One region of the Paenibacillus sp. FSL K6-4396 genome, then DNA from elsewhere that is predicted to be linked to it. Evidence: a T-box and tRNA genes for the amino acid it is inferred to sense, from the RefSeq annotation. Region 1 holds a T-box; the other regions hold tRNA genes.
What was found. The T-box of region 1 lies ahead of leuS (leucine--tRNA ligase). A T-box ahead of a tRNA ligase gene usually reads a tRNA of that ligase, here a tRNA-Leu.
Positions count from the first base shown of each region.

Region 2: it has a tRNA-Leu gene. The T-box ahead of leuS (leucine--tRNA ligase) is inferred to sense a tRNA for this amino acid. The anticodon was not compared.
Region 3: it has a tRNA-Leu gene. The T-box ahead of leuS (leucine--tRNA ligase) is inferred to sense a tRNA for this amino acid. The anticodon was not compared.
Region 4: it has a tRNA-Leu gene. The T-box ahead of leuS (leucine--tRNA ligase) is inferred to sense a tRNA for this amino acid. The anticodon was not compared.

Region 1 covers NZ_JBBOCR010000001.1:5,083,720-5,089,097, reverse strand. The annotation lists gene MHB85_RS22405 (class I SAM-dependent DNA methyltransferase) at 1-260, shown strand, start outside; gene MHB85_RS22400 (phosphotransferase family protein) at 487-1,443, shown strand; T-box leader at 1,555-1,824, shown strand; gene leuS (leucine--tRNA ligase) at 1,903-4,347, shown strand; gene comER (late competence protein ComER) at 4,328-5,173, opposite strand; gene MHB85_RS22385 (ComEA family DNA-binding protein) at 5,359-5,378, shown strand, end outside.
Region 2 covers NZ_JBBOCR010000001.1:2,188,828-2,194,205, forward strand. The annotation lists gene MHB85_RS09935 (sensor domain-containing diguanylate cyclase) at 1-1,306, shown strand, start outside; gene MHB85_RS09940 (winged helix-turn-helix transcriptional regulator) at 1,357-1,719, opposite strand; gene MHB85_RS09945 (Gfo/Idh/MocA family protein) at 1,943-2,935, opposite strand; tRNA gene MHB85_RS09950 (tRNA-Leu) at 3,158-3,242, shown strand; gene MHB85_RS09955 (hypothetical protein) at 3,349-3,534, opposite strand; gene MHB85_RS09960 (sn-glycerol-1-phosphate dehydrogenase) at 3,693-4,847, shown strand; gene MHB85_RS09965 (helix-turn-helix domain-containing protein) at 5,071-5,378, opposite strand, start outside.
Region 3 covers NZ_JBBOCR010000001.1:4,906,072-4,911,449, reverse strand. The annotation lists gene MHB85_RS21630 (DUF6199 family natural product biosynthesis protein) at 1-35, opposite strand, end outside; gene MHB85_RS21625 (sensor histidine kinase) at 349-1,497, shown strand; gene MHB85_RS21620 (NucA/NucB deoxyribonuclease domain-containing protein) at 1,606-2,088, shown strand; gene MHB85_RS21615 (hypothetical protein) at 2,206-2,430, opposite strand; gene MHB85_RS21610 (hypothetical protein) at 2,638-3,087, shown strand; tRNA gene MHB85_RS21605 (tRNA-Leu) at 3,419-3,504, shown strand; gene MHB85_RS21600 (dsDNA nuclease domain-containing protein) at 4,288-5,378, shown strand, end outside.
Region 4 covers NZ_JBBOCR010000001.1:1,587,402-1,592,779, reverse strand. The annotation lists gene MHB85_RS07040 (HAD family hydrolase) at 1-318, opposite strand, end outside; gene MHB85_RS07035 (hypothetical protein) at 446-841, opposite strand; cyclic di-AMP (ydaO/yuaA leader) riboswitch at 960-1,135, opposite strand; gene MHB85_RS07030 (glutathione peroxidase) at 1,507-1,986, shown strand; tRNA gene MHB85_RS07025 (tRNA-Leu) at 2,135-2,217, opposite strand; gene MHB85_RS07020 (urease accessory protein UreF) at 2,663-3,364, shown strand; gene MHB85_RS07015 (hypothetical protein) at 3,631-3,834, shown strand; gene MHB85_RS07010 (hypothetical protein) at 3,862-4,497, shown strand; gene urtE (urea ABC transporter ATP-binding subunit UrtE) at 4,528-5,223, opposite strand; gene urtD (urea ABC transporter ATP-binding protein UrtD) at 5,201-5,378, opposite strand, start outside.

The sequences.
Region 1 (5,378 bases):
CGTATATTTGGACTTGTGATCTGGATCAGGATCGCTGTGAGATCGAACATCATCTCAGTATTTTTTCGCGTGTGGATGATGGTAGCAAGGATATGTATCAACGGTTTGAAGAAGTTCATGTCCAGCGTGCATATAATCCGGACTGGATGAAGCTGGAGTTATCCAAGGCAGGTTTTAGAGACGTGAAGGTATATGCGGATTTTGAATGGAAAGAGGCCAAAGACAGCGCTCAGCGCTTGTTCTACGTTGCTGTGAAGTAAGAACGAAAGATGACAACTGTCCTTATGTATGGTGCATAAGGGCAGTTTTTTTGTTTGATTTTCCATGGAGAGTGAATAGCAATATTCTTAAATAGGGTAAAGGAGTACAAGAAAAGACATAACGACGTGACAAAAAGTATTGCCAGTTAAAGTAAAGGAGGCGATAATAGTCGGATAGAAAGCGTTTTCTGAGAAAATAAATCAATTGTCAATGTGAGGTGTGAAAATGGAAAGTACATATAAAACAAGACTTACGTCAGAACAGTTGAATGCCATAATAGAGCAGCATTTCTCTGCAGGTATACAGGACTACAAGGAAATGGTGGATGGCTGGGCCAATCATGCATATCTCATTACACTGAGTGACGCACAGCGAGTGGTACTCAAGATTGCTCCATCGGCTTCGACAAATCTGATGCGCTGTGAGCAGGATCTCATGATTGCCGAGGTTGAGGCACTACGCCTCATTACGGAGCTACAGGATGTTCCCGTACCCCAAGTGCTGGCTTATGATGATTCGTTAACCAAGGCTTCAGCGCGTTATTTTATCATGGAGTACATGTCTGGAACACCCTATAATCAGGTCAAGGATCAGTATTCTGCGGAAGAGCAGGAGACCATTGAACAACAACTCGGTTGGTACAATCGTCGAATTAATGAAATCAAGGGTGAGAAGTTTGGATATTTCTCGGAGCAAAAACAGCGTTATTCCACATGGAAAGAAGCATTTATGAATTTGATGGATGACATTCTTACCGATGGTGAAGAAGCCGGAATTACATTTTCGATCGATTACCCTGAATTGAGACGCTTGATTGAAGAAAAATCAAATGTGCTGGATGATGTCAAAGAACCTGTGCTTGTGAGTTGGGATCTGTGGGATGGCAATGTTCTAGTAGACGCAGGTCGTATCACAGCGATTATTGATTTTGAACGTTCACTATGGGCAGATCCTCTGATGGAGCATTATTTCAGTCATTTTAACTATACGCCTGGTTTTGTGAAAGGGTATGGGCATGCGATTACGACTGAAAGTGAGCTGAAAAGAAGAAGCCTCTATGACTTGTACTTTGATCTGGTGCTACGCATTGAGTGCGCTTATCGTCAATATGATAATCAGGAACATGTGAATTGGACCATTCATAATCTGGAGGAAGGCATTGAGCGTTTTCGGTCATCCTGAACAGCAACCAGCGTTATGAACGGTACGAACCGTAGACTTCAAGATGGCGATTATAACGTGTAATATTGACTTTGGGCTTGCTTTTTTATATAATGGTCCCGATATTGTATACATATTTCGATGATAAGGATCAGTAGTAATTCCTGTACATAACAGAGAGCCGGCGGTTGGTGCAAGCCGGTTGACAGTGATTTGCGAACTCGCCTTGGAGAAATGCGGTGATTACACCATTCTGTTTAACCTGCTTGTATAAAGCTTGGGTTCAGGAATGGAAATCCGCATCGGTTAACCGCCGTTACAGGTCCAAAGGGAGTGGATGACGAAGCACGTTCGTCCGCTAACTAGGGTGGTACCACGGGAATTCAACCTCTCGTCCCTAGCGCTGCAAACGCTACGGGATGCTGAGGTTTTTTTGTTGCAATTAAAGCTAAAGCGAATAACCTGAAGGAGGAACAATAGATGAGTGAGAATAACCAGCCGAAACACGGCTATCAGCCACAAGTTATGGAAAAAAGTTGGCAGCAATACTGGGATGCAAATAAAACGTTTAAAACGGGTGAGGACCCTGCTAAACCGAAATTTTATGCACTGGATATGTTCCCTTATCCATCCGGTTCAGGTCTGCACGTAGGCCACCCGGAAGGATATACGGCAACGGATATCGTTTCCCGTTACAAACGTATGCGCGGTTACAATGTATTGCACCCAATGGGTTGGGACGCTTTCGGTCTGCCTGCTGAGCAGCATGCACTGGATACAGGTGAACATCCACGAGATATTACATTCCGTAATATTGACAATTTCCGTCGCCAGATCAAATCGCTTGGTTTCTCCTATGACTGGGATCGTGAGATCAGCACAACGGACCCTGAATATTATAAATGGACACAATGGATCTTTATCCAGCTGTACAATAAAGGCCTGGCTTATGTGGATGAAGTTGCAGTTAACTGGTGTGAAGCCCTTGGAACGGTACTTGCTAATGAAGAAGTTATTGATGGCAAGAGTGAACGTGGTGGACATCCAGTTGTACGCAAACCGATGCGTCAATGGGTTCTGAGAATTACCGAGTATGCAGAGCGTCTGCTGGAAGACCTGGAAGAGCTGGATTGGTCTGAAAGCATCAAGGATATGCAGCGCAACTGGATCGGTAAATCGACAGGTGCGGAAGTTGTATTTGCCATTGAGGGTCGCGAGGAAGTCATCAAGGTGTTCACTACCCGTGCGGACACATTGTTCGGTGCGAGCTTTGCAGTACTTGCTCCTGAACATGAACTGGTAGAAGCAATTACAACCGATGACCAACGTGAAGCGATTCAGGCTTATCAGGAGCAGGCTTCTCGTAAAAGTGATCTGGAACGTACAGATTTGGCGAAAGACAAAACAGGTGTTTTCACTGGCGCTTATGCAATCAATCCCGTTAATGGTGCAAAACTGCCGATCTGGATTGCTGATTACGTTCTTGCAGGTTACGGTACAGGTGCGGTTATGGCTGTTCCGGGTCATGATGCACGTGACTGGGAATTTGCGAAGCAGTTTGGTCTGGATATCATCGAAGTTATTCAAGGTGGAGATGTTACACAAGAGGCTTATTCCGGTGATGGCGCGCATGTGAATTCCGATTTCTTGAACGGACTGAATAATGAAGAAGCGGTTGCCAAGATGATTGCTTGGTTGGAAGAGAACGGTAAAGGACAAGGGAAAGTAACCTATCGTCTGCGTGATTGGCTGTTCAGCCGTCAGCGTTACTGGGGTGAGCCAATCCCGATTCTGCATCTGGAAGACGGAACGATGAAGACCGTACCGGAGGATCAACTTCCACTGCTGCTGCCTGATATCGATCAGATCAAACCTTCGGGTACAGGAGAATCACCACTGGCGAATGTTACGGAGTGGGTGAATACGGTAGATCCGGAAACGGGAATGAAGGCACGTCGTGAGACCAACACCATGCCACAATGGGCGGGTAGCTGCTGGTATTACCTGCGCTTTATCGATCCGCACAATGACAAGGAACTGATCTCCAAGGAGAAACAGCAGCAGTGGCTGCCAGTTGACCTGTACATTGGCGGAGCAGAGCACGCGGTACTTCACTTGCTGTACGCTCGTTTCTGGCACAAAGTGCTGTATGATCTGGGTGTTGTGGAGACCAAAGAACCTTTCCACAAACTGGTGAACCAAGGTATGATCCTGGGTACTAATAATGAGAAAATGAGTAAATCCCGTGGTAATGTCATTAACCCGGATGAAATCGTGAATGAATTCGGTGCAGATACATTGCGTCTGTACGAGATGTTCATGGGACCATTGGAAGCGACCAAACCGTGGAATGCAAACGGGGTTGAAGGCATGCACCGCTTCCTGTCACGTGTATGGCGTCTCTTCATTAACGAAGACACAGGAGCCATCAATGACAAGATTACAGTGGACGGTGGAACGGATGAGTTCAAACGGACTGCTCACAAAACGATCAAAAAAGTTACGGAAGATCTGGAACATCTGCGCTTCAACACATCCATCAGCCAGCTGATGATTTTCATCAACGATGCATACAAAGCGGACACACTGCCTCGTGAAGCGATGGAGAAATTTGTGCAGCTGTTGTCACCACTGGCACCGCATATGGCAGAGGAACTGTGGAGCCGTTTGGGTCATGAAGGTGGAATCTCTTACGTGGCTTGGCCTGAATATGATGAGTCCATGACAGTGGATGCTGAAGTAGAAATCGTTGTTCAGGTAAACGGTAAAATCGTAACTCGTGCTACGATCGCGAAGGATCTGGATGCACAGGGTATGCAGGACTTCACGATGGAGCTGGCACCTGTTAAGCAGGCACTGGAAGGCAAGACCATTCGCAAGGTCATTGCCGTTCCAGGCAAACTCGTTAATATTGTTGCCGGTTAATCTCACCGGCTCGGAATAGTTCATCCAGCTTTAACAAATCTTCATCATATTTGTCATGTGTCGTGTGGATCAGGCTGTCGAAAACACCGTCGAGACTTACCTTCAGCAGTGCAAGTGCCTGAGCGGTAATACCGCCAGGTACAGCGACACGAGCCTGAAGCTCTTGCGGGGTGTATCCTCCTTCGGTGAGCAGCTTGCCTGTTCCCAGGAGCATTTCGCCAGCCAGAGCGCAGGCATCTGCCCTTTTGATGCCTGTCAGCTTCACGGCACTTTCGATCCACTGTTCCAAAAAGAACGATATGAATGCAGGTCCGCAGCTGGAGAAGTCGGATGTAATTCGTGTACAGGCTTCATCCACCTGGTACGGCCTGCCTATATGACTAAGCAGACTTTCTAACACAGCGCGGTCTTCACTGGTCATTCGTTCGCCGTGTATGCAGAGTGACGCTCCACTGCCGACTTGGTGTGTGACACTGGGAATTACCTTGGAGACTTTGCAAGGAAGTGAAGATTCCAGATGTCGCAGCTGCACGGGACTGGTGATCGAGACAATTATATGATTGGGATTCACGACAGGCAGGATGTCGTCAATAACATGTTTGAATTCAAGCGGCTTCACGCACAGGAAGATGATGTTGCTTCGGATCACCGTTTCCCGATTGCTCTGGGATTCATGCAGACCGGGGTAACGGAGGGATAACTGACGTACTTTGGACGGGGTTCGATTGCTGGCGGCGATCTGCCGGGGCTCAAGTGCACCCGATTGGATCAGGGCATAGATTAGCAGGCTGCCCATGCTGCCGGTTCCGATAAATCCAACCTTCATTGTTTCAGGCCTCCTTTCATGCTTTACGGTACTGGCGCAGTTCATTCCCTCTATTCTATGCGTGAGGACCTGTTTCACATGACATGAAAAATGCACAACTTGTTTCATCAGGAAAGTACAACGGTTCGGAAGCACCGCCCGTGTTCGAAATGAATGATTTTGAATTCAGGGAGAGGTGTGGAAGAATGAGATGGAACAAAGGGAT
Region 2 (5,378 bases), 2.9 Mb from region 1:
ATTAGATTTGGTTCGCAATAGCAGTAATTTTTTTAATTCCGTTTCTTTGGTAGATAAAGCGGGAGTAATCAGGTCTACCTCACCTTACTCACAGGCTAGTGTAGGTCACCATGTTAGTTCCCATGCAGCAAAAGAAGCGGTTAAATTGAGGACTTCGTATATCTCCGAAGCGTACCAGACACCCAGAACGAAACGCAGAATTGTATTTGTTAGTGAACCGATCTTTGATTCGGCAGGGGAGTACCAAGGAACAATCGGTGGAAATATCTTTTTGCAGGAAAATAATATATTGAGTCTGTCTTTTGGCAGTCAGCTCAAGACAAGTAATGGTTCCTACTTTTTTATTGTGGATAAGAAGGGCACTTTGTTATTTCACCCAAACACCAACCGAATTGGTGAAAATGTCAGTAAAAATGAAGTGGTGCAAAAGCTGCTAGTAAACAAGCACGGTAAAGAACAATACAAAAATCTGGCAGGTGTGGATTCGCTTGCAGGTTATTACAAAGTTCCATCAACAGACTGGGGCGTCGTAATCGTGTCTCCAACCCAAACGGTGTACGATCAGTTGAATCATCATATCCGTATGTTGTTGCTGTACACCTCAGTGCCTTTCCTGATCCTGACCCTTATTGTGGTTCGGGTTGCACGCAAGCTGGCCAGTCCTTTTGCTATGCTGGCTGATTTGGTGAATCAGGTCGATAAGGGACAAGTGGATCTACCGGTGATGAAACCTCACTGGAATAGAGAGGCAGACCTTCTAACAAGAGCAGTTGTTGGCGCATTGGCGAACTTTAGGAAACAGACAAACCAGCTTGTCTATGATGCCAGAACAGATGTTTTAACAGGTATGAACAATCGCAGAACCTTCGAAGAAGTTATTCAGGAATGGATTCAGGATGAGGCGCCATTCTCCATTATTGTTCTGGATATCGACCGCTTCAAGTCCATTAATGATACATTCGGTCATCATGCTGGGGATGAAGTGTTGAAACACATTGCCAATATCATTCAATTGTCTGTTCGACCAGAAGATGTCTGCGCACGGTTTGGTGGAGAGGAATTTGTAGTCTTGTTAAGAAATTCCGAGTCTAACGTAGCTTTTGAGATTGCTGAACGTATCCGAATAACGGTCGAAGAAAGCGTATTGCCTATAGATCGTTCCGTCACCATCTCGGCTGGAATTGCTGAATATCCGAAACACTCCACAACATCCACAGAACTGTTTCACTTGGCGGATAATGCACTGTATCAAGCGAAGGAAGAGGGGCGTAACCGTACGGTTACGATCCAAACGGTTATTAAATAAGCAAGCAAAGAAGCTGTTCCCTAAAAACTAGGAACAGCTTCTTTTGTGTTTTATACCTCTTGTGAGGATCTGGCCAGAACCTCATTTGTATACGTTTCTCCCCAATCTCGCATGCTGAAGATGATCGGCCGTAACGTTTCACCAAATGGTGTGAGGGAATACTCCACTTTAGGTGGGATCTGGGGGTATATTTCACGATGAACAATTCCGCTGCCTTCCAACTCTCGAAGTTGCAGGGTGAGCATACGCTGGGTAATGTCAGGAAACAATTTTCGGATCTCGTTAAATCTCAAAGGACCGGAGAATAAATGATACAAAATGGCACCTTTCCATTTGCCTCCGATCACACTGAGGGTAACTTCCACGGAACAGCCGTATGGCGCGGGACATAGCTTGGTAGCGTCCTTTTTCATTATAAGTACACCTCCACTTTAGGGTGATTTTCTATGGTATCTATTTGGGTGGTTATATTTCATAAAGTACGTATAGTTCATGAAAGAGCATATCACTTATGATGCAGATTATAAACCCTAATTGTAGTCGAAGGCAGATGTGTTGATGTCTATAAGATAAAAAAGAGCCCCGGTTTCAGGCTCTTCTCTGGATGTATAAAATATGAGGATGAGCGTATATACGCTACTTCAGTGACGATAGAATGGAGTCACATAGAGCCATCGTTGCAATATTATCCTTGGCGCTGGAATGTGGGACAGTCTGATTCTGGCAACACGCGATAAAGTGCACCATTTCACCAACAAACCCGCGTAGATAAAGGTCGCGAGAAGCTCCTGACATAGGAGATCCGGAAGGTGTATATACAGTATCTTGCTCCTCGAGAGATTTCCAGGGAAGGCTGGTCGATCTTCGGGATTGATGGACAGTAAGTGTGTTGATATCTTCAGCTGACGCAAATCCGTTGTCAAAGGTGACGAGTACACTTTCACTCTCCCGTGACCAAGCGCTCATGCCGGTAAAATAAGCGCTGCCTACTACGTTATTCTCAAAAACAAGGGAAATGCTTTGATTAATGTGTTCCCCATCCTTCACGGTTGTGCCTGTAACCCGTATTACTTCTCCGAATAAGTAACGCATCAGATCGACCATATGTATGGCAGCGAGCTTCATGAACTGTTCCTCATCCTTGCAAAATGGGGTGCTGTCTACAGCGAATTTCATCTGGAATGAACGTACCTTACCTAGCGAACCACTATCAATGAGCTCCTTCAGCTTCATGTATACGGGAGCATAACGTTTCATAAAACCGACCATGACAACGACGCCGCCTTGCTCGGCAGCCTCTGCTACAGCTGCTGCTTCCGCTGCATTCCATCCGAGTGGCTTATCCACGTATACATTCTTACCAGCTCGAATGCATTCAAGGACAAGAGCGGTCTGATCAACAGGCTGGGCGACCACCACGACTCCGTCACAAGTTTCCTGCTGTAACATAAGCCCAGCGTTATCATACGCTTTTCCGTTGCTGCCAAATCGCAGCAGAGCTGCTTCAGAGCGTTCCATACTGCGTGTGGCAATGGCCTGGATCTGCGCTCCGGCTTCAACAACAGAAGGGTAAATATTCGTGGATGCATGAAACCCGGCACCGATAAAGCACAGATGGGTTGTTTTCAAGGTGGATCTCTCCTTCATTTTTGCATTTGTATGGATGGTATATTTGTTTAATGCTACGATAGGGTGTTTGAAGTTGAGAAAAAAGGACATATGTCCTATTCTTGAATGAATAAAAAAGAAGTTGCATTTTTATTTTGGAGCATGTATACTCTGAATTACGGTAAAACAAGGAATTGCTTCACCGGAATGCTTTTCATCGATGGATGAGGAGATACATATTATGCGGTCGTGGCGGAATTGGCAGACGCGCACGGTTCAGGTCCGTGTGGGCTAACCCCCCGTGGAGGTTCGAGTCCTCTCGACCGCATCTAACCAAAAAAGGTTCGTGAGTTGCTCTAGGGCAACTCACGAACCTTTTTTGGTTTTGTGGATCATTCGTGTGAAGCCTGCATTTTGCTATCAGCATGCTAATGCTAATGTTGCCGCTGGCGCAGAATGACTGCCGTGATGATCCCGGCAATGGCTCCTGCAATACCAAATAGCGTAACACTGGCAACCACTTCAACCGACTGGAGACGAAACAAAAAAGCGATACCACTGCCAAAAGTGGTTCCGGCCAGAAATCCGAGCGAAATTCCTAATTCTTTCGTTAATTTCATTGCTTCACCTACTTGGAAATGTGAGATATGGATTTGCAAATATTGGGTATAGGCAGTAAAGTGTGATCAGGAAAATCATCACATTTTATTTCCTTTTTTATCTTGTGGTTTTAACCCGTTAATTATGCATGATATCTCATATGGGAGGGTAAGAGCGAATGAATATGAACGAACGAATTGCAGCATGGAATGAGGAAGCACAGCAGTGTGCTTGCGGTCATCAACACCGGGTGGTGGATATGCTGATACATCTGGAAGCTGGGGCCATTCAGAGGTTACCGGGTTATTTGTCTGAGCAAGGATATCGTCAGGTGACGGTTGTTTATGATCAACATACGTTTCGGGCCGCTGGATCTGATGTATTGAGCAGTATTCGCGAAGCGGGAATGCATGTGGATGAGATCGCTCTACCGGAGAATCGGACGGGGGATATCATTGCGGATGAAGCAGCTATTGTACAGGTCATGTTGGGTGTGAAACTGGAAAGTCAGGCTGTAATTGCGGTGGGCTCAGGTACCATTCATGATCTGGTGAGATTTGTTTGTTCCAAAATGAACAAGCCCTTTCTGTCCATACCGACAGCGGCTTCAGTGGATGGGTTTACCTCTGCGGGTGCACCCTTAATTGTAAGCGGCGTCAAACAAACATTTCAGGCTGTTCCGCCAGAGGCTATCTTTGCCGATCTGGATATTCTGGAGCAAGCCCCGCAAGTGATGACAGCTGCCGGATTCGGAGATATGCTTGGTAAATATACTTCACTTGCAGACTGGATTGTTTCTCGTGAACTGGGCGGAGAACCGTTCTGTCCAGTTGCTTATCGGATGACAGAAGAAGCGCTGAATACCTGCATAGATCATGTACAAGCTATTGCGGAGGGGCGAGCAGAGGGAGTAGCTGTGTTAATGGACGCATTAATTGTTTCCGGTATCTCCATGCTGATCATTGACCATTCCCGTCCGGCATCCGGAGGTGAGCATCATCTATCTCACATCTTGGAGATGGATCTGATGCAAGCGGGAGAAAGACCGGTTCTGCATGGTGCCAAAGTTGGCGTAGCTTGTGCATTGCTTACGGTGAAATATAAAGAGGTTGCACAGACATCGGGTGAACCGGTGTTTGGGATATATGACCAATTGCCGGAGGCCTCTCAGCTCATTGCATGGTTGGAACAAGTAGGTGGACCTGTGACTACTGAGCAACTCGGTGTAACCCCGGAGATGGTGGAACATGCATTCAACACAGCGCATACGCTTCGTCCTCGATATACCGGATTGAGATATATCAATGAAGTGTTGAACACGAGGTTAGGATGACCTTTTAGAGAAGATGGTCATGACGAAATGCATAAACTTAGCTTGTAGCCGGCTGTGATGGCTCTTTTTGGGAGCAAAAAACGAAAAAGGGTAGGTTATCTGACATTTCTGATGGAATAGCCAGAACAGTGCTTCAAGTCCGAGAGAGAAGGCATGCATTTTATTTTAAAAAAGGCTCTGGCCTCCCTATGGGGAGATCAGAGCCTTTTGGCTGTTCGCTTATTTAGTTGTTGCGACGATCTTTCAAGATGACATCTGCGAACAAAATAGTTTTCGGTATACGGAAAAATTGCTCCGCTTGTTCCTGAAACGCAGCAGAAGGCAGTGTTCCCTGATGCAGCCATTTGCGGAAAGTGCCGGGATGAACCCCGATCCAGTGGCTGACATCTGTCACCGACAGATCATGGACCATACACAAGCCTGTCAAAATACGGTTACTAACCGGAGAACGGGTCACCGTACGCTTCATGAAGCGAGATGACTCGGGTTGACATATGACAGGGCTATTACGCACAACTTCTTCATTGAAGA
Region 3 (5,378 bases), 180 kb from region 1:
CAGAGTACCATGAATATAAAAAAGAGGGTTCTCATACCCATCTTCCTTTCTCACTTACATAACGGATCTCATCTTAACGTTTGCGTCTGGTAAAAAAGACTACAATCAAAATGATAATGATGATAATTAACAGAAATTTCATGTATGTTCCTCCTGATGAATAGTTAGGTTATTGTGTAATGTTAGTTATCAACTATTACCCAAGAACCACATGACTTGAATAACTGTGTTACAATTAAAATATATTGATTTAATATCAACACATTCCGTTTGGTTAGTTTTCTCTCCTTATAATGTACGATTGCAGAATATATAAACATTAATGTGTGTGAGATGAAGGAGGAAGGCATGAGCCAACATAATCAACTCTCATTACAATGGGAATTTATCATCTCGAAAGTGAAATCCTCCGTGACGGTGGTCGATGCTACCTTGCCTGAGCTTCCGCTCATGTATGTAAACGAACACTTTACCCAACTGACAGGATACACGTATGAAGAGTCTGTCGGACACAATTGCCGATTTTTGCAAGGGCAGGATACAGACCCCGAAACGGTAATGCAGATTCGTGATGCATTAAAGAAACAACAATCCATTAAGATTGATATTTTAAATTATACAAAAAGTGGTCAGAAGTTCTGGAACGAACTGAATATTGATCCGATCTTTAATGAATCCGGAGAGTGTTTATATTTTGTAGGCATTCAATACGATATTTCAGAACGGAAGTATGCCGAACAGCAGTTGAAGTTTGCAACTTCCATGGCTGAGATGAACAGCAGAGGGCAATTGGAATTCATCGGCAAGTTGAATCACGAGCTTCGTACCCCGCTTAACGGCATTATGGGCATGATCGAACTTGCTAGTATGGGTGAAACTACGGATGAGCAGAAAGAATATCTGGAGCTTGCACGTCAATCAGGTGAGGCGCTGCTGAACATCATTAACAATAGCCTGGATATGGCGAAGCTGGGCAGAGGCAAAATGGATGTTGAAAACATTGAGTTTCAACCTCTGAAGCTGATTCAACAGATTGTGAAGACACATGAACCTGCGGCACAGAATAAACACATACGTTTGCTCTGTCATGCTGATCTGAATGTTCCTGATGTGCTTATCGGTGATCCGCTAAGACTTCGGCAGGTACTGGATAATTTGCTGAGTAATGCGATCAAGTTCACAGAACAAGGTGAAGTGCAGTTACAGGTGGATGTGAGGCATCAACTGATGGATACCGTTGTATTGGTATTCTCTGTGCGTGATACGGGAATTGGCATTCCTCAGCATCAGATCGAACAATTGTTTGATGCATTTACCCAGACCGACATCTCCCATGCGCGCCGATTTGGCGGAAGCGGTCTTGGTCTGACCATCTGCAAAGAACTGCTGGAACTGATGAATGGTCAGATTTCGGTGGAAAGTACAGAAGGGAAAGGTACACAGTTTGAGGTGACACTGCCCTTGCTGCGCCAACAGGCCATTCCCAATGTAGGATAATAATCAAGCAGGACAGCCGGGTGGTCTCGGCTGTTTTTTTATTGTATTGAATTGTTTTACGAACGGGCGTTCTGTTATAATGTAAGTGTTGAATGGGGGAGACACAGCATGAGTAAGAGACGCACAGGACGAAAACGAAAAGGTAAACAAGGCTTCAAAAAGCAGGTACTGACACTGGTAGCGATGCTGCTGGTAGCCCTCTACGCCTGGGCAGGGGGAGAATGGCCGGAGGAGATACCTAATCCATTCGGAGGTGCTAATAAGAGTGTGGACCACACCATTACGTTCCCTTCAGAGCGTTATCCCGAAACAGCCAAACATATTAAAGCTGCTATCAAGGCAGGGCATTCGGATGTATGCACCATTGATCGTAATGGAGCGGAAGGCAATCGGGATTTATCCCTTAAAGGTGTTCCGGTCAAAAAAGGTAAGGATCGTGACGAGTGGCCTATGGCGATGTGTGCTGAAGGAGGAACAGGTGCAGATATCCAGTACATTACCCCGAAAGATAATCGTGGTGCAGGTTCATGGGTAGGGAATCAGTTAAGTACATATCCGGATGGAACACGAGTGAAGTTTGTAGTGAAGTAACAAGAAGAGAAAAACCAGACGTGCATGCGTCTGGTTTTTTGGTATAAAGTGCTGGCATAAATAGATCTAGTTAACGTATCTATACGGGAACTGGAGTTTCAAGGATTACATATCCGGCTAAACGAGTTGCATTCCGCTTAAATGATGAGACCGTATGCTTAACAGACGCGTAACATGTTCAACCTCATCAAACGGTATCCACAGACTGCCGTGAACCGTACGTAAGGAGAGAATGGATGAATCAGCGGTACGCTCGGGAAATCCGGTTACCGTCTGACCGCTTGTATTACGAACCATGATCTGTTGTTTGCGCCGGATGGCAATTTCTACCTCTTTTTTCATAAGTCATTGCTCCTGATTATGAGATGTTAAATACATATGTCAATTTTTTCAATGGTTAATTTGTCTTCTTTATCTAGTCTATCAGAACTAGGTATAGATTTCCAGAAGAGAAATCAACATTCTTCTAGGTGATTTGTCTTAGCTATGGATGATCCGTTTTTGAATAGGCATTACGGGGTTATATTAGGGTAAAAGGAGGGGAACGGAATGACACAATTGATGATTGGGCTGGCCCGTACGGAGAACGAGGCTATATTGATGCTGAATCAGGTGAAAGAGGAAGGCATCAAGGAAAAATACTTGGGAGCGGTGGCGAAGGAGCAGCTTAATCTGGAGCTGGTGAGCGAAAAGACGGGGCTGCCCAAACCTTTGAAGGGTGCCGGAACGGATGGTGCCTTTGGCGCTCTGAAAGGCATATTGGCTGGTCTGGGGAAGCGAATGGATCAGACGATGTCGATCGGAAAAGCAGTCCGTAGACTCGCTGGCAATGAGATCGGGAGTGAGACCGATGATTTGGTGCTTACACTGACTGAAGCGGGGATCTCGGAAGAAGACGCACGGTATTATGAAGATTGGCTGTTAAAGGACCATATCTTGGTTATCGTGGAGTGCAGTGAGGAAGAGGCAGCTCGTGTTCGCCCGATTTTACTTTTTTAGTTTAATTTAAGGCTGATTTTAGGTTTCTTTAATGTTGGGGAGGTATTCTTATCTCACACCTCCCTTAATATAGATTGGTTTACCGGAAGTCCGGGACCGCAACTCGGACTTTCTAGGCACTGTGAGCTGACGCTTGCAGTGCCTGTTTCATTTATATAAGTCTTTCAGAAAGCTTTTAGGCGAACGCTTCGCTTTTCAGTTTTTTTTGTCCTCTCCGTTATCGTGTAAATCATTAGTTAAACTTATATAGTTAGATTATTTTATAAAAAGTGTTGCAAAGTTAATTAGTTCATGGTAAGATATTTCTTGTCGCCAAGAAATACATAATCCTGCCGGGGTGGCGGAATTGGCAGACGCACAGGACTTAAAATCCTGCGGTAGGTGACTACCGTACCGGTTCGATCCCGGTCCTCGGCATATTGCATTTAAAAGGTTTTCTTGAAAAAGAGAACGAAATGAAGGACGTATGACTCTTATGAAATATTGAGAGTCATACGTCTTTTTTTGTATTTTTTATTTTGTATTAAAAGATAAGAATAATAAATTGTTGCTGGAGTTGCTTCAGAGTTGTATTTTAAGTGTGAATAAATGTCGGATTTTTAGAATAGCTGCTGCATATTGAATCCGCTTTTACCAGTTCATTAGATTCGTTCTTATTATCTATTTTAATATTGGGGTTAGTGTAACAGATCTAAACGAATTTCTTTGCAGATTTTTTAATCTGTTCACGTACTTTCTAGATTTTTTAGGTTTTATGCAGTTTCTCAGGTGAATCTTATACCCTGCTGTTGTTTCTCCTCTGGCTTTGAAAAGACTGAGAGAATAAGGGATGGGAAAAGAAAAATGAAAATACAATAAAAAATTATAAATGAAAGTAGAATTTTATGGAGTTTAAAACGTTAGAAGAATTAGTTTGGTTATTATACAAAGTGAACTTTCAAAGAAATATGAAATTATAATTGATGGGAGTTTGGAGGATAATTAAGGAAAGTGTAGAACTAGATATAATAATGTCATTTCTTTGGAAGGTAGATATATTGATTTTTATTGGTGAATTTTAAATAATTTACATAATGGGTTTTATATGAAAAAAAGGCGCTTTGATTCATAAGGTTGAAAATGAGTTTGAAGCATTGAAGACCTAAGCATGGTTAAGTTAAAAGAAGATATGAGCAAGGTGGTTGATTAGCGATTCTGCAATTGAAAAAAATCAAAAAAGAAAAGGGCTTAATGAAGGGTGGTTGGCAGGGGAATATGCTTAAAAGTCTAGTTGTTTCAGTTTTGTCAGAAAACTCAGAAAGGGAGCCTGAGAAGAATCTTCTGATTAAGAGAGTAGAAAATAATCCTAAGGACTTAGTTCAGGAATTATTATTAATTAATGAACCAGAAGAAATAGGTGGTAGAGTTGCACTGGCAGGTTTTTACTATCAATTTTTAGTAACCATTGAATACATGATTGAAGTAATGAAGGGTACGTGGGACTTTGTTTCGATGGAACTGCACGAAGATGTTATAGTTGGAAAAGATAATCTTATACGTTTTATTCAAGTGAAAACAAGTGCCCAAACTGATCTAAAGACAAGTGAAACTGGAATCTACAGCAGGTCTTTTAAAGAGGAAGATGGATTTAAATATAGAAGACCGGATAGCTGGTTAGATAAGCTTTTAATGAAAGCAAAATACTTTCCGAACAAAGAGTTTCAAACACAGTTTGAATTACTAACTAGTTTTGTTGTCACACCTTCAAAGGAAGCAAATGTTACACCTTATACCAAAAATTATAGTTATAACCTTTCCGTTCCTGAGGATGATCATTTACTGAGACGTCTATCTGAAGAATTTTACGATAAGCATGATAATTCACTCTTAACTTATGAATCGTTGTGTGGTGAAAAACTTACTGAATTACTATCAAGATTTCATATTCGCAAAAGGTTAGATTTACTTCAAACTCGTGAATATGTCGGATTTCTATTAGATGAACTGGGAAAAAATATTGAGCCTGGGGTCAGAGTTGAAGTAGATAATATTCAATGGTTAATTGGACTTCTGATGGAAAAATGTCAAAAAATTGGAGATAATCTTATTCTATATTTGGGCTCTGAAGAAGTAGAGGAAATAAGACAATTAATCCATGATAATGCTTTTGCGATAACTGGGGAATCTGTAAGAAAGAGTGAAACAAAAGAAGTTATAAATAAAGTTTTTGATCAAATGATACTTGATATTAAGGATATAGATTTATTTATAGAATTGGAGCGAGATATTATTGGCTACAAAGAGAATATGAT
Region 4 (5,378 bases), 3.5 Mb from region 1:
TGACAACTGCTGAAGAACGGAATCCGCTGAAGGAAAAGGATGTTCAAGATCTTTTTGAAATTTCAGCTTGTCCTGAATCTGTTTTTGGTGTCCCTCGTCTTCAACGAATGTGCGAATCGCCACTCTCATAGGCCATTGCTCATATTTTCGGTAACAGTTCGCAAACAGTTCGCGTACCGCCTCAATTGTCACCGGATACCCCAAAGCACAAGCTTCACGGACGAACTGTCCGATAATATCATCAACCGGCTCCCATTCATCCACCAGCGTATCTCCAACATCAAAAAACAACCATTTCAATCCACCTACATCCGGCACACCAATTCCTCCTTGTAAGCATAAAAAAGAAGACTCACCATCACGCATGAGTCTCCTCAAACTTCCGTTTATCGATACATTCAATTATAACAGGCACCTTACACCTGAGCAATCACAAGCTATGGCATTAACCATTGAGGAGAAAGCCAACTTCCCCATTGAGCGAATATACAATCCGGTCTGCGCCCATGCCCCGATAGATGCCCTTAGGATGACTCTGCTCCGTAATCACGCACAGGGATTTCGAAGTCCATGAACGGCAGATCTGTAAATAACGACAGGTCAGATTCAGGCTGTTCTCGAAAATAAACACGTTACCTACGCTGCCCTGCGGCAAAAACCATTTTTGAGCTGCAGCTGTATTCATGCGAATGACATGTTCTACTCCGATTCTACGGAGTCTGCGCTCTTCCCCTGCACTGTTGGTTAGAACGGCAAACGGCATTTTTTTGTACATCAGCAATTTAATAAATTTGCGTCCTGCTTCATTTGGAGCAGTCACTAAAATCATCTCAGTATCCATCATTCGTTCCTCCCTTGGCGTGAAAAGACAACAAAAAAGAAGCGTGGGGGACCAAGGCCTCCCGAACGCTTCTTAAATAACCCATGGCGAAAACACCATGAACCAGCGTACGGCTTGTTGCCTCTCCCTTTAACGCTTACGAGGTTAGCTGACGGATTCGGGCGCGAGAGTCGCCCTATTTCCGGCTGTCACCGGAAAATTCACCCCATGAATGCCCACTGTCCTGGACAGCGCATTCCGTTGGTTCCCCCGTTTCCCATTCATCAATGAATGGAAACTCAGCGATTAAAACATCGTTCGTATATCTTAAGGTAAGATCGAGCGATATTATCGTTTGTTTCGTTTTTCAAGTACAATTTAGTTTAAATTGAAATTACGTTATGAATCATACACCCCCGCCATGACGGTGTAAAGTCCTTACAGATCACCAAATCGGCAGATTTTTGCCAATACTCGTTTATAATAACGCTTACAATAAGGTTATACTCTATCCACCTCTTCAAGGCTATCTAATTCTCACTCTGACGAAAATCACTTCGCAATTCATTCACGTATTCTGCACAACTTGCCTGTTTTGATGCTATTAACACCACATTAGTTTTGCAATATTTAATTGTAGCCAATATAATAGAAGATATAAGAGTAAATAAATGGAGGCGATTTAGATGACAGTCTACGATTACAAAGTGAATACCCTTCGCGGTCAAGAAGTTGAAATGTCCGACTACCGTGACAAAGTGCTCCTGATTGTGAATACGGCAAGCTCATGCGGCCTTACTCCTCAATTCAAAGGTCTGCAAGAACTGCAAGACAAGTTTCAAGATGCTCCATTTGAAGTTCTTGGTTTCCCAAGCAACCAGTTTGCACAGGAAAAAGGATCTTCCGACGATATTGCCGAGTTCTGTCAGATGAATTATGGCGTAAGCTTCCCAATGTTTGAGAAAATTGATGTGAACGGCTCAAGCGCTCACCCTCTTTTCCAACACCTTAGCACAGAAGCTCCTGGCCTGCTCGGTTCCAAAGCAATCAAATGGAACTTCACCAAATTCCTTGTGGATCAGAACGGACAGGTACTGAAACGTTATGCTCCCAAAACAACACCGGACAAGATTGAAGAAGATATCAAGAACTTACTTCAAAAATAATACACAGGCCACCCGTAGCCGTAAGGTAGAGCACCATTGCCCCGGTAATGGATGGCTTTTTTTCTCAACCCAGATGTCATACTGTTCGAAAAAGACAAAAAAAGAAGCTCTCCAATAACGGAAAGCTTCTTCTTCATCGTTCATATGATGCGGTCGAGAGGACTCGAACCTCCACGGGCATACGCCCACTACCCCCTCAAGATAGCGTGTCTGCCATTCCACCACGACCGCATGTCGTAAATAATCGGCAACAGAATTGATTATACCGGGTTCAGAACTAAAAGTAAAGTATTTTTTAATACTACTTTTTCAGCTAGGCATTTTCATCAAAAATCGCATAATCTCGTCATCTTTACCCATGAACTGCATATTATTAGATTTGATCTCCTCTTTTTCGGTAAGAGCCGATCTTGTTGATTCATTTATATATAGTCCTTCCTTCTATATAGTTCTCCCTGCACTCCACCACACAAATGACACATTAAAGTTATATAAAATAACACAAATATTAAATAACAGATTTAATCCATTAAATTTCACGGATACCATTGACAAAAAGCGGACATTTATGGGAAGATAACTATCATATAATTCGGATTTATAAACATAAAGCAAACAAAAAGGATTATAGATGTCACTATAAGTGACATTTAACGAACACAGGAGGCGAATGATTGTGAACCGTGGGAATAAGCTGCTCGATTATGTCAACCTGCTTGATTCCTCTATTCAGGTTGGAGGGTTCACCCATTCCTTCGGCATGGATATCCATATCAGGGAGGGTACCATTCGTAATGCTGAAGATCTCGAATCATTCATGCGTTGTCAGTTGCATCCCAGCATCGTTCGTCTTGAAGGTATGGCCATCAAAGGCATCTATACCGCAGCAGATCACAAAGATACATGGCGGATAGCTCTAATCGACAAGCTCGTCCATGTTCAGCGAACCCCTGGAGATCTCAGAGAACAAGCTGCCGCCATGGGTAAACGATTGATCAGACTTGCACGTGCTCTGCACCCCTGGATTGAATTCAGCCAGCTCGAACAGATCTTTGCCAAATACGATTCGGTTGGCTGCCTCTCCACTGTTCACGCCTGGATTAACCACCACCTCGACATCCCGGTCGAGGAGGCGGTCCTTGGTTACCTGCATTCAGCCATGAATGCCTGCATAACCGAAGCCTCCAAAGTCATTCCCCTGAACAACGATACAACCAAGGATCTGATGGTCCGCCTGGCCACAGATCTGGAGAATGAATGGAAGACCGTCAGCGCCTCGGCTGCGGATGGACTGGCACAGCCAACCTCGATGTCCATGAAATCGTTTTTCCCCAGTTTCCATATGCTTGGAGCTGGACTTCATGCCTACAGGGCCTAATCCTCTTCCTCCTCATACCTGCTCCCCTTCATTCAGACAAACTAAAAAACACGCGGCAACCTCCTTGCCGACGTGTTTTTTGTCATTTTATTTGTTTTATTTACGTATTTACGCCATTTATCATCACAAAATACACTTTTTTCCGTCTTTTTTAATTGTTAGATGACGAATTTGCGTATATAATGAAACATACAGCTCGCATTTCTATATATTCTACATGATGAAAGGGCGGCTGAATACTACATTCTAACCAGGGGTGAACCCTTTTGAACAAGAAAAAACCAGTTACTCCGTTCGGATGGGCCATCAAACGACGGCTAACCGAACTTCAAGTGGACCAGAAGACCTTTTGTGAACAGCATGGCATCCCACCCTATCGTTTATCCAATCTTATTCACGGCACACGCAAAGCAACCCGATTCAGGCACCTGGTCGCTGATATTTTGGATATTCCAGATGAACTGAGATAAGATTTCTGCCAAAGGAGGGTCTCATCCATGAGACATGTTACATCCGATCTGGAGAGGCTGTCGTTCCAGTCCATACGTCACCAGCTCATCATCGTTGATGACAATTGGATTATCCAAAGTTGTAACCGTGCCTGGCAACAGGGACTTGGTCAATGCTCACCAAACCCGGATATACACAGTAGTTATAGACATTACCTGCATCTGACGGAAGCCTGGGCAAAACGGGGCAAGAACGCTAACATGGCACTTGTCGCACAGAATTTGAAAGAACGCGGAATACCCTTTAATCGAAATCATACATATGACATCTGCGTATATACTGTATACAATGAAAAGAGGTGGTTTCGTGTAGAACTCACCCCTCTATCTTATGCAAATTCAATTCTGGATACCGATCTCGCTTTGATTGCACACATGGATATTACCGAACAGAGAAAGACAGAACACCAATTGAAGAAGGCATTGTCTGAAGTGCGCACATTGCGCGGACTGCTGCCTATTTGCGCCGTCTGCAAACAAATCAAGGACGAAGAGGAACATTGGAACTCCGTTGAGAGTTATCTGGAGAAGCATACCCACGCCGAATTCACCCATGACATCTGTCCGGAATGCATCCGGCGGTTATATCCCAAATACTCGAATATCCTGGACAAGCGTTCCTGAAACCTTTCTCCACTCGCCGACTAACTACAACTATACGGAGAGATGATGTTCAAACTGCGACATATCCAGTTCTTGCGGTGTCCCGTGCAGGGTTATGGTTCCTTTGTCCATGATATAGATGTAATCTGCGGCACTTCGTACAAAATCGATACTCTGCTCTACCAGCAAAACCGAGAGGTTCCCCTTTGCCTTGAGCTGCAAAATAACCTGCCGAATGTCCTCCACGATAGAAGGCTGGATGCCTTCTGTCGGCTCATCAAGTAGCAACAACCCCGGACGCGAAGCCAATGCCCGGGCGAATGCCAACTGTTGCTGCTGTCCACCACTCAGATCCCCGCCCTGCCGTCCATACATCGTCGCAAGCACTGGAAACATCGCCAGTACATCCTCCGGGAACGTTTTTACTCCCGGCGCACTTGTCTCCAGACCGAGCAATAAGTTATCTTTCACCGTAAGCTGCGGGAAAATTTCCCGCCCCTGCGGTACATAACCGATCCCTGCCCTTGCCCGCTTGGCTGTGTCCAAAGTGGATAACTCCTGATTTTGCCACTGAATACTGCCCTTGCGTGTTTTGAGCAACCCCATTAATGTTTTCATCAACGTTGTTTTCCCTACACCGTTACGGCCCATCAGACACACCACCTGTCCAGGCTGTACATCCAGGTTCACACCACGAAGCACATTGCTTTCCCCGTAGCCGGATTCAATTCGTTGCAGCGACAGCATGGTCATCCCTCCTTTTGCCCAGATACACTTCGGCCACTTTCGGATCTGCCTGTACCTCCACCATCGTACCTTCCTTCAGCAGTTTCCCTTCATGCATCACCGTTACCTTGGCTGCGAACTCTCGCACAAACTCCATATCATGCTCCACCACCACA